3 regions of the Amycolatopsis sp. NPDC004169 genome follow, and region 2 is predicted to be linked to each of the others. Evidence: riboswitches for the same ligand, from Rfam matches in the RefSeq annotation. Region 2 holds a riboswitch; each other region holds the start of a gene.
What was found. A riboswitch is a leader RNA that binds a small molecule or an ion and turns the genes downstream of it on or off. The one in region 2 is predicted to bind S-adenosylmethionine.
Positions count from the first base shown of each region.

Region 1: another riboswitch for S-adenosylmethionine. It lies ahead of ABZX11_RS09795 (aminotransferase class V-fold PLP-dependent enzyme); the one in region 2 lies ahead of thrC (threonine synthase).
Region 3: another riboswitch for S-adenosylmethionine. It lies ahead of ABZX11_RS13460 (ATP-binding cassette domain-containing protein); the one in region 2 lies ahead of thrC (threonine synthase).

Region 1 covers NZ_JBEXMD010000006.1:1,547-4,812, reverse strand. The annotation lists gene ABZX11_RS09800 (hypothetical protein) at 1-576, opposite strand, end outside; gene ABZX11_RS09795 (aminotransferase class V-fold PLP-dependent enzyme) at 593-1,927, opposite strand; SAM riboswitch class IV at 1,967-2,081, opposite strand; gene ABZX11_RS09790 (potassium/proton antiporter) at 2,159-3,266, opposite strand, start outside.
Region 2 covers NZ_JBEXMD010000013.1:159,557-162,822, reverse strand. The annotation lists gene rpsT (30S ribosomal protein S20) at 1-32, shown strand, start outside; gene holA (DNA polymerase III subunit delta) at 304-1,284, opposite strand; SAM riboswitch class I at 1,429-1,562, shown strand; gene thrC (threonine synthase) at 1,576-2,841, shown strand; gene ABZX11_RS19950 (ComEC/Rec2 family competence protein) at 2,899-3,266, opposite strand, start outside.
Region 3 covers NZ_JBEXMD010000008.1:129,455-132,720, reverse strand. The annotation lists gene ABZX11_RS13465 (4-(cytidine 5'-diphospho)-2-C-methyl-D-erythritol kinase) at 2-964, opposite strand; gene ABZX11_RS13460 (ATP-binding cassette domain-containing protein) at 1,034-2,047, opposite strand; SAM riboswitch class I at 2,257-2,347, opposite strand; gene rsmA (16S rRNA (adenine(1518)-N(6)/adenine(1519)-N(6))-dimethyltransferase RsmA) at 2,474-3,266, opposite strand, start outside.

The sequences.
Region 1 (3,266 bases), on a different contig from region 2:
TCCCCGCAGCAGGGCGACGAGCGCGGCGGCGAGCAGGATCATCGCCGAGGCCAGCATGCCGGCCATGTCCGCCGAGAGCACCACGGCGACCAGGGCGAACGCCGCCGCCGTCAGCAGGACGAACCGGCTGCGCTCGTACGCGGCGAGCAGCAGCAGGCCGAGCGTGGCCAGGAGCGGGCCGCGCAGGCCGTCGCCGAGCCGGAACTGCCAGGACCCGACCAGGTCGAGCAGCGGGACGGCGAGCAGCGCGGCGATCGTGCCGAGGGCGAACCACCCCACCCGGCCCGGTCGCCGGGCGAACGCGTACCAGACGGCCGTGCCGAGGACCGCCACGCCGAGCGTGACCAGCCACACCGGCCCGGCCGGGAGGCTGCTGTCCCCGACGTGGAAGTCCAGCGGCCACTGCAGTGCGCGGCTGTACTCGGTCGCACCGGGTGGGACCGCCGGTGACAGGAGGAGGTTCGCGGACTCGCTTTCGGCCGGGCTCCGGCGCCACAGCAGCTGCACGGTGACCGCGCCGATCTGCGCGAAACCCAGCAGTGCCAGCGGAAACCAGTAACGCGGCCCTCTCCCCATCGGCCCAGGCTAGCGCTCAGCAGAACGGCGGCAGCTCCCGCGGGTCGCCCACCGGGGCCCAGCGGCCGTCCACCTTCGCGTACTCCCAGCGGGCCCCGCGGGCGACGATCTGCCGCAGTGCCAGCAGCACGCGGTCGACGTGTTCCTCGGTGCTGCCGAGGCCGAGGCTGACGCGGACCGCCTGCTGCCCGTCGCCGCCGGTGACGGCGATCAGCCGCTTGGCCGCGATGTGGGCGCAGAAGGCGCCGTCGCGGACGCCGATGCCGTACTCGGCGGACAGCACCGCGGCGAGCCAGCCCGGGTCGAAGCCGTCGACGACGAAGCTGACCGTGCCGACCCGGTCGACCGGCGCGTCGAACAGCCGCAGCTCGGCGCAGCCGGGGATGCTCTCGAGCCCCTTGCGCAGCCGGGTGAGCAGGGCCTGCTCGTGCTCGACGACGGCGTCCCAGTTCGCGCTGAGCGTCTCGCACGCGACGCCGAGGGCGTACACGCCGACGGTGTTGGGCGAACCGGCTTCGTGGCGCTCCGGCCCGCTGTTCCAGACGACGGCGTCCTCGGTGACGAGCTTGGTCGCGCCGCCGCCGGCGAGGTACGGGCGGGCCGCGCGCAGCCAGTCCGCGCGGCCGATCAGGGCACCGGCGCCGAAGGGCGCGTACAGCTTGTGGCCGGACAGGGCGACGTAGTCGACGTCCAGTTCCTTGAGCGAGATCCGGCGGTGCGGGGCCAACTGGGCGGCGTCGAGGGCGACCCGGGCGCCGTGTTTCCGCGCCACGGCGGCGATTTCCGCCACCGGGAGCAGCTCGCCGGTCACGTTGGAGGCGCCGGTGACGACGACCAGCCGCGGTCCCTGCGGAGCGCCGGCCAGCGCCTCGTCCACAGCGGACACCGCGGCGAGGCGGGTGCGCGGGGTGGGGATCCGCCGGACGTTCGGCCCGTGCCAGGGCAGCAGCGCGGCGTGGTGCTCGGTGTCGAAGACGACCACCGTGGTGTGCCGCGGCAGGCTGCGGGCGAGCAGGTTGAAGGAGTCGGTGGTGTTGCGGGTGAAGACGACGGTGTCGGTCCGCCGCGCGTCGACGAAGCGGCGCAGGACGTCACGGGTGCGCTCGTAGAGCTTGGTGGAGACCTGCGAGGCGAAGCCGGCGCCGCGGTGGACACTGGCGTACCAGGGCAGGAACTCGTCGACCTTCGCGCGGACGGCGTCGAGACAGGGTGCGCTCGCGGCGTGGTCGAGGTTGGCGTAACCGATGTCGCCGCCGGTCACCAGCGGCACCCGCAGCGACGCCCCGGCGACGGTGGGGATGGCGGGGGCTTCGCGGGTTTCGGGCTGGGTGCGGTCGATGGCGAGAGTCATCGGGGTGCCTCCTCGGCGATCCGGGGGACCCCGGCGAGGGGCCCGCGCTTGCCCGTCGCACGGCGCGACCGGCCCGGTCTTCACCCGGGGCACCCCACCGCGGTAGGAGGGTTGCCGGCCAGCAAGCCGGGGCTTCGCGCTGGCACTCATGACCTGAGCCCGAAGGTACCGAGAACGCGCCGGGCCGCCAACCCCCGCCTCACATTCTGAGACGGCGGTCACAGAGCGTGCTCAGCGGCCGGACTCGCCCTTCCAGCGCGCGAGGCGGCCGGCCCGGTCCACCGCGCGCAGCCGGCGTTCGACCGCGTCCCGGACCGCGCTCGTGGTGACGACCAGCAGCTGGTCGTTCTCCTGCAGCCGGCTGGTCTTCTGCGGCGTGAACCCGGCGCCGTCGCGGACGACCAGGCTGATCGTCGCCCCGACCGGCAGCCGCAGCTCGGACAGGTACACGCCGTGCATCTTGGACCCCACCTGGATGCGGACCTGCAGGAGTTCGGCGCCCAGCTCGTCCAGCGGCGCGGAGTCGACCTCGATCTCGTGCGCCTCGGACTTCTTCGCCAGCCCGAGCCGGTGCGCGAGCGGGCCGAGCGTCGCCCCCTGCACCAGCGTCAGCACGATGACCAGCACGAACACCGCGTCGACCAGCCGCTGCGCGCCCGGCAGGCCGCGCGAGAGCGGGATCATGGCGAGCACGATCGGCACCGCGCCGCGCAGCCCGGCCCACGACAGGAACACCTGTTCCCGCCACGGCAGCCGGAACGGCAGCATCGACAGCACGACCGAGAGCGGCCGCGCCAGCAGCAGCACGACGGCGCCCGCGACCAGGCCCGGAACGACCGCGTCGAGCAGCCTCTCCGGCGAGGCGAACAGCCCCAGCAGCACGAACAGCCCGATCTGCGCCAGCCAGCCCAGTCCCTCGGCGAACGACAGCGTGTCCGACCGGTGCGGCAGCCGCGAATTGCCGAGCACCAGCGCGGCGACGTAGGTGGCGAGCAGGCCGGACGCGTGCAGCAGCTGGCCCGAGGAGTACGCCACGACGCACACCGCGACCGTGGCCAGCGGGTAGAGACCGGTCGCCGGCAGCGCGGCCCGGCGCAGCGCGAGCCCGCCGAGCCAGCCGAAGGCCAGGCCGATGACCAGGCCCGCGGTCAGCTCGTAGACCACCAGCAGCGGCAGCGTCCAGTCCACAGTGGTGCCTTCGGCCAGCACCACGACGGCGATGTAGGCCGGCGCGTCGTTGATGCCCGACTCGAGTTCGAGCGCGCCGGTGAGCCGTTTGCCGATGCCCGCCGTGCGCAGCACCGAGAACACCGCAGCCGCGTCGGTCGAGGCGAGCACC
Region 2 (3,266 bases):
CGGCGCTCGCGAAGCGCGTCAACGCGCTCTGAGCTGGTTGATTTCTGAGAAGGCCCCGGCTTCGGCCGGGGCCTTCTTCGTGTCTTGGACCGCGTTAGGGCGGCGCCCGGCGCGGACCCGGCGCCAGGGCCTGGCTGCGGTCGGCGCCGGCAACTACCCCGGAGCGATGCAGACAGCGGCCGCGAGCTTGGCGACCACCGAGCCGCTCGCGCCGGTGAGGCCCCTGCGAATAGCCCAGAGCGACCGCCTGTGGCGGCGCGGCCCTGCCAGCGGCCGCGAGTAGCTCGTGCCGGTGGGCAGCGATCAGCGGTCGCCCTTGGCTGCCGCCACCTCGAGGACCGCTCGTTCCAGCGCGTAGCCCGGGTCGGCCGCCACGCCCTTGACCTCGGCGTTCAGCCGGGCGACCACGCGCATCGCCGTGGCCAGGCCGTCCGGGTTCCAGCCGCGGGACTGGCCCTGGGCCTTGCGGATCTTCCACGGCGGCATCCCCAGCTCGCCCGCCAGCTGGTTCGGGTTGCCCCGGCCCGCGCCGGAGACCCGGGCGATCGTGCGGACCGCGTCGGCCAGTGCGTCGGCCACCAGGACGTGCGGGACACCCAGCTGCATCGCCCACCGCAGCGACTCCAGCGCCGCCGCGCGGTCGCCGCCGACCGCCTTCTCCGCGACCGCGAACCCCGTCACGTCCGCGCGGCCTCGGTGGTAGCGGCGGACCGCATCGGCGTCGACAGCACCGCCCGTGTCCGCCACCAGCTGCGTCGCCGCCGACGAGAGTTCCCGCAGGTCGGAGCCCACGGCGTCGAGCAGGGCGGCGACCCCGGCCGGGTCGATCTTGCCGCCCACCCGGCGGACCTCGTGGCGCACGAACTGCTCCCGCTCGGCCGGCTTGGTCAGCTTCGGGCACTCGGTGATCTCGGCGCCGGCCTTCTTGAGCGTCGCGGGGAGTGACTTGCCCGCCTTGCTGCGGCCGCCACCCGTGTGCACGACGACGAGCACGACCCCGTCCGCCGGGTCCTTCAGGTAGGCCGCGACGGCGTCGGACAGCTCCTGCGAGATGTCCTGCGCCGACTCGAGAACGATCACCCGGCCCTCGCTGAACAGCGACGGGCTGACCAGTTCGGCCAGCTCAGGCGCTGTGAGATCGGACACCCGGACCCGGGTCAGCTCCGCGGTCGCGTCCGTCGCGCGGGCGGCGGCGAGCGTCTCGCGGACGGCCCGCTCGATCAGCAGTTCTTCCTCTCCCAGCACCAGGTGCAGCGGGGCCGGGGCGGTGGCTTGCGCGGTCACCCCGAAATCCTCTCACTTGCGCTCTTGTGCGCCCGCTCCGGTGATGTCGGGCCGCCACCGTGGCACGGGCCGAGCGCGATGTCGTACGGTGTAGCCGAGGCAGCCGCCCCGGATCTCCGGCGCGTGGCACCGACAACCGAATACCGCTCATCCAGAGGGGCAGAGGGAACGGCCCGACGAAGCCCCGGCAACCGGCGTACAGCCTGTCATCCCGCGATCGCGGGATAGCTGACGACCACGGTGCCAATTCCGGCCCGCTTCGGCGGGGCAGATGAGGAAAGGAACCTCGCGATGACCGCCACCCTCGGCACGACCTCCACCACGAAGACCCCGGATCTCGGTCCGGCCGTCGAGCTGGTGTCGAAGGAAGAGGGCCACCGGCAGCCGCTCGCTCCGGAATTCGTCTCCGCCGAGGACTTCTCGCCGCTCGAGGTCGCCTACGACTTCGGCCGCGTCCGCCGCGAAGACATCGAAGCCGGCCCCAAGAACATCTGGCGCTACAAGAAACTCCTTCCCGTTCCGTCCAACGTCGAAGAGATCCCGAACACCGAGCCGGGCGCGACGCGGCTGGTGCGCGCCGACCGCCTCGCCAAGGAACTCGGCCTCAAGCGCGTGTGGGTCAAGGACGACACCGGCAACCCGACGCACTCGTTCAAGGACCGCGTGGTCGCCGTCGCGCTGGCCGCGGCCCGCGAGTTCGGGTTCGAGGTGCTCGCGTGTCCCTCGACCGGCAACCTGGCCAACGCGACGGCCGCGGCAGCGGCCCGCGCCGGCTGGCGGTCGGTCGTGCTGATCCCCAAGACCCTCGAGCGCGCCAAGATCCTCACCACCGCGGTGTACGACGGCGACCTCCTCGCCATCGACGGCAACTACGACGACGTCAACCGCCTCGCCACCGAGCTCGCCGGTGAGCACCCGAAGTGGGCGTTCGTGAACGTGAACGTCCGGCCGTACTATTCGGAGGGCTCGAAGACGCTGGCCTTCGAGGTCGCCGAGCAGCTCGGCTGGCGCATCCCGCCGCAGATCGTCGTCCCGATCGCCTCCGGTTCGCAGCTGACCAAGGTGGACAAGGGTTTCCGCGAGCTGGGCCAGCTCGGTCTCGTGGAAGCCAGCCCGTACAAGGTGTTCGGCGCGCAGGCGACCGGCTGCTCGCCGGTGTCGGCCGCGTTCCGCGAGGGCCACGACGTGGTCCAGCCGGTGAAGCCGGACACGATCGCCCGTTCGCTGGCGATCGGCAACCCGGCCGACGGGCCGTACGTGCTCGACATCGTCAACCGCACCGGCGGTGCGATCGAGGACGTCTCCGACGAAGAGGTCGTCGAGGGCATCCGCCTGCTGGCCCGCACCGAAGGCATCTTCACCGAAACCGCGGGCGGGGTCACCGTCGCCACGGCGAAGAAGCTGGTCGAGACGGGCAAGCTGGACCCGGACGCCGAGACGGTCCTCCTGATCACCGGCGACGGCCTCAAGACCCTCGACGCGATCGAGAACCACGTCGGCCCCAAGGCAACCCTGCCGCCGTCGGCCGCGGCCGTGAACGAGGCCCTCGGCTACTGAGCACCGCCCGGGGCGGGCACCTCGGCCCGCCCCGGGGCTCAGGCGCGCCGCGGGCTGTCACCGCCGGGGCGGCCCACGCGGCTCGCCCCGGCGCACTATTGCCGCTCCGGTGATCACCGCCGTGTCGCCGTCCAGGTCGGTTCGGGTGACTCGTGCGCCGAGCGCCACCAGCGTGTCCATTGTGGACTTGCTCGGGTGGCCGTATGTGTTTCCCGCGCCCACGCTGACCATCGCCACCCGTGGAGCCACCGCCGCGAGGAACGATGGCAGCGAGTAGCGACTGCCGTGGTGGGGTACTTTCAGCACCTCCGCTTTCAGATTGCCGATGTCGGCCAGCAGGTCGGCCTGCGCGGCCAGTTCGACGTCACCGGTCAGCAGGACGTGACCCGCCGGTGTCTCGGCCCGGAGCACCACCGAGCTGTTGT
Region 3 (3,266 bases), on a different contig from region 2:
TTCATGCGTGCACCCGCGGCGGGGCCGGCCGCGGCGCGTCGTCCCCGCCGACCACCCTGGCTCCCGGGACCGGGCCGTGGGCCACGCGGACCGTCCGGCACACGCCCGCGCCCGACAGCTCGGCCGCGACCTCCACCGCCGACTGCCCGTCTTCGCAGAGGAACGCGCACGTCGGGCCGGAACCCGACACCGTGCCCGCGAGCGCGCCCGCGTTCACCCCCGCCCGGAGCGTGCGGCGCAGGTCCGGCCGCAGCGAGACCGCCGCCGCCTGGAGGTCGTTGCCCAGCAGCAGGGCCAACTGACGCGGGTCGCCCGAGGCCAGTGCCTCGACCACCGGTGTGTGCGAGCCGATCCGGGGCGGGTTGCCCGCCGCGCGCAGGCGGTCCAGCTCGCCGAACACCTTCGGCGTCGACAGCCCTTCGGCGGCGAAGGCCAGCACCCAGTGGAACGTGTGCCGCGACAGCACCGGGACCAGTTGCTCGCCGCGGCCGGTGCCCAGCGCGGTGCCGCCGTAGAGCGCGAACGGAACGTCGCTACCCAGGCCGGCGGCGATCTCCGCCAGCTCGTCGCGCGTGACGTCGAGGTTCCACAGGGAAGCCAGCCCGACCAGCGTCGCCGCCGCGTCGGCGCTGCCGCCCGCCATGCCGCCTGCCACCGGGATGCCCTTGCGCAGCACCACCCTGACCTTCGGCTCGCCGGTGCGCCCGACGTGCGCGGCCAGCGCTTCGACGGCCCGCCAGGCCAGGTTTTCCGGGCCGGTCGGCACCGAGCCCTCCCCTTCGCCGTAGACCTCGATGCCGGGCTCTTCGGTGACCGCGACGGTCACCTCGTCGGTCAGCGACAGCGCCTGGAACACGGTGACCAGCTCGTGGTAACCGTCTTCCCGCAGGTCGTCGACCGAAAGGTGCAGGTTGACCTTGGCCGGGACCCGGACGGTGACTGGGGGCGGAACTACAGCGAGCACCCGACCAGCCTACGTGCCCGCGGAAACGCCCCGATGCGACGTGCACATCGGGGCGTTCCGGGACAACGATCAGGCAGCCGCGACACCCTGCGGGCCACGCGCGGTGTGCGTGACGTGGCCACCGCGCTCGGCGACCCAGGCCAGCGCCGCATCGGCCCGCTCACCGCGGACACCCAGGCGGAACCGGCCGACCGGCGTGTCGCCGATGCGGGTCAGGCCGCCGCCGATGGTGGCGAACTCGACGTCGAAGCGGCCCGCGGCCTCGGGCAGCAGCGCGCCCACCGAAGCGAAGCCGATCAGCACGACGTCGGCCGAGCGGTCGTAGCGCGCCGCCTGCGAGCGGGTCGTCTCGATGGCCGGCAGCAGCGCCTGCGCTGTGCGGCTGCCCGGGTTCGAGATCAGGTCGAGCACCGAGCCGCGCTCGATGACGGTGCCGTCCTCCAGCACCGCGACGTCGTCGCAGACCCGGCGGACCACGCCGGCGTCCGGCGTCGTGACGACGACCGTGGTGCCGAGCTCGGAGCGGGCCCGGTCGAGGACGGCGAGCACCGCGCCGGCCTCCTCCGGGTCGACGCCGGCGGTCGGGTCGTCGGCGAGCAGCACGGCGGGGGCCGCCGCCAGCGCCTTCGCGACCGCGGCGCGGCGGAGCTGACCGGCGGACAGCTCGCCGGGGCGCTGCGCGGCGCGCTGGGTCAGGCCGACGAGGTCGAGCAGCGAGCCGACCCGGCTGCGGCGCTGCGGGCCGTCGACGCCGAGCTGCTCCAGCGGGGAAGCGATGTTGCCGGCGATGGTGCGCTCGGCGATCAGCTCCGGCTTCGTCGAGACGACGCCGAGCTGACGGCGGATTTCGCGGAGCCGGCGGCCGTCGAGAGTGCCGGTGTTGAGGCCGTCGAGGCGGACGACGCCGCGGTCGGGGCGCTCCTGCAGGGCGATGCACCGGGCGAGGACGGACTTGCCGGACCCGGCCGGGCCGACCACGCCGAACAGCGAGCCGGCCTGGACGTCGACGCTCACGTCCCGCAGGGCGACGACCGAGTTTCCGTTGGTGGCAAAGGATTTGGACAGGTTTTCGACGGTGATCACGAAGGCTCCAGAAAACGGGGTGCAGGCAGCGCGCAGCACCCGGCCGCAAGCGAGTTCCGTCCGGTTGGGACGGTGCGTGAAGAAGAGGTGGACCGGCTACGACAAGCTCAGTTGGAGCGTCGACATGCGGTCACGGAGCGGCGGCCTTCGTCGACTACGCGACGCCTGGTCAGGAGCAGGGGGCGAGCTACCCTCTTCATCGAAAACGGCCTCCATCGGTCCTGGCGGTAGCACCTGCCCTGCGGAGGGTGGTTGCTGCGACTTCGGCGAGCCAGGTCTCTCAGTCGCTCGGGATGGACGTACTGAGTAAAACCGATCCCACGGATCGAAAGCAAGCCCGTTGGCCCAGATCACACGACTGGCGGTGTCCGGATCGCGGGATCAAGGGCGGAGAGGGCGTATTTTCACGCTTCCACAGTGGAACGGCTAGCGCGCGGCGGCGATCCGGGCGAAGTCGTGCACGTCGAGCTGCTCACCACGGGTTTTGGGATCGATCCCGGCGGCGGCGAGGAGTTCGCCCGCCTGCTCGGCCGAGCCCGCCCAGCCCGCGAGCGCGGCCCGCAGCGTCTTCCTGCGTTGTGAGAAGGCGGCGTCCACCAGGCCGAAGAGGACGTCCCGGTCGGCGGACGCGGTCGAGTCCGCACGTTCGAAGGCGACGAGCGCGGAATCGACGTTCGGCACCGGCCAGAACACCGAGCGTGGCACGGCGGCGACCTTGCGTGCGGAGCCGTACCAGGCGAGCTTGACGCTCGGGACGCCGTAGATCCGGCTGCCGGGGCCGGCGGCCATCCGGTCCGCGACCTCGGTCTGCACCATGACGAGCCCGGAGCGCAGCGACGGCACCTCGGCCAGCAGGTGCAGGACGACGGGCACGGCGACGTTGTAGGGCAGGTTGGCGACGAGCGCGGTCGGCTCACCCAGCTCCGCGCGGGTGACGCGCAGGGCGTCGGCCCCGACGACGGTCAGCCGGTCCGCGGCCTCGGGCCCGCGTTCGGCGACGGTCTTGGGCAGCCGTTCGGCGAGCTTGGGATCGATCTCGACGGCGACGACCCGCGCGCCGGTGGCCAGCAGGCCCAGGGTCAGCGACCCGAGCCCGGGCCCGACCTCGAGGACGAGATCGTCTTCGGTGACGTTCGCGAGCTCGACGATCCGCCGGACGGTGTTGGGATCGTGCACGAAGTTCTGCCCGAGCTTCTTGGTCGGCCGCACGTCGAGTTCG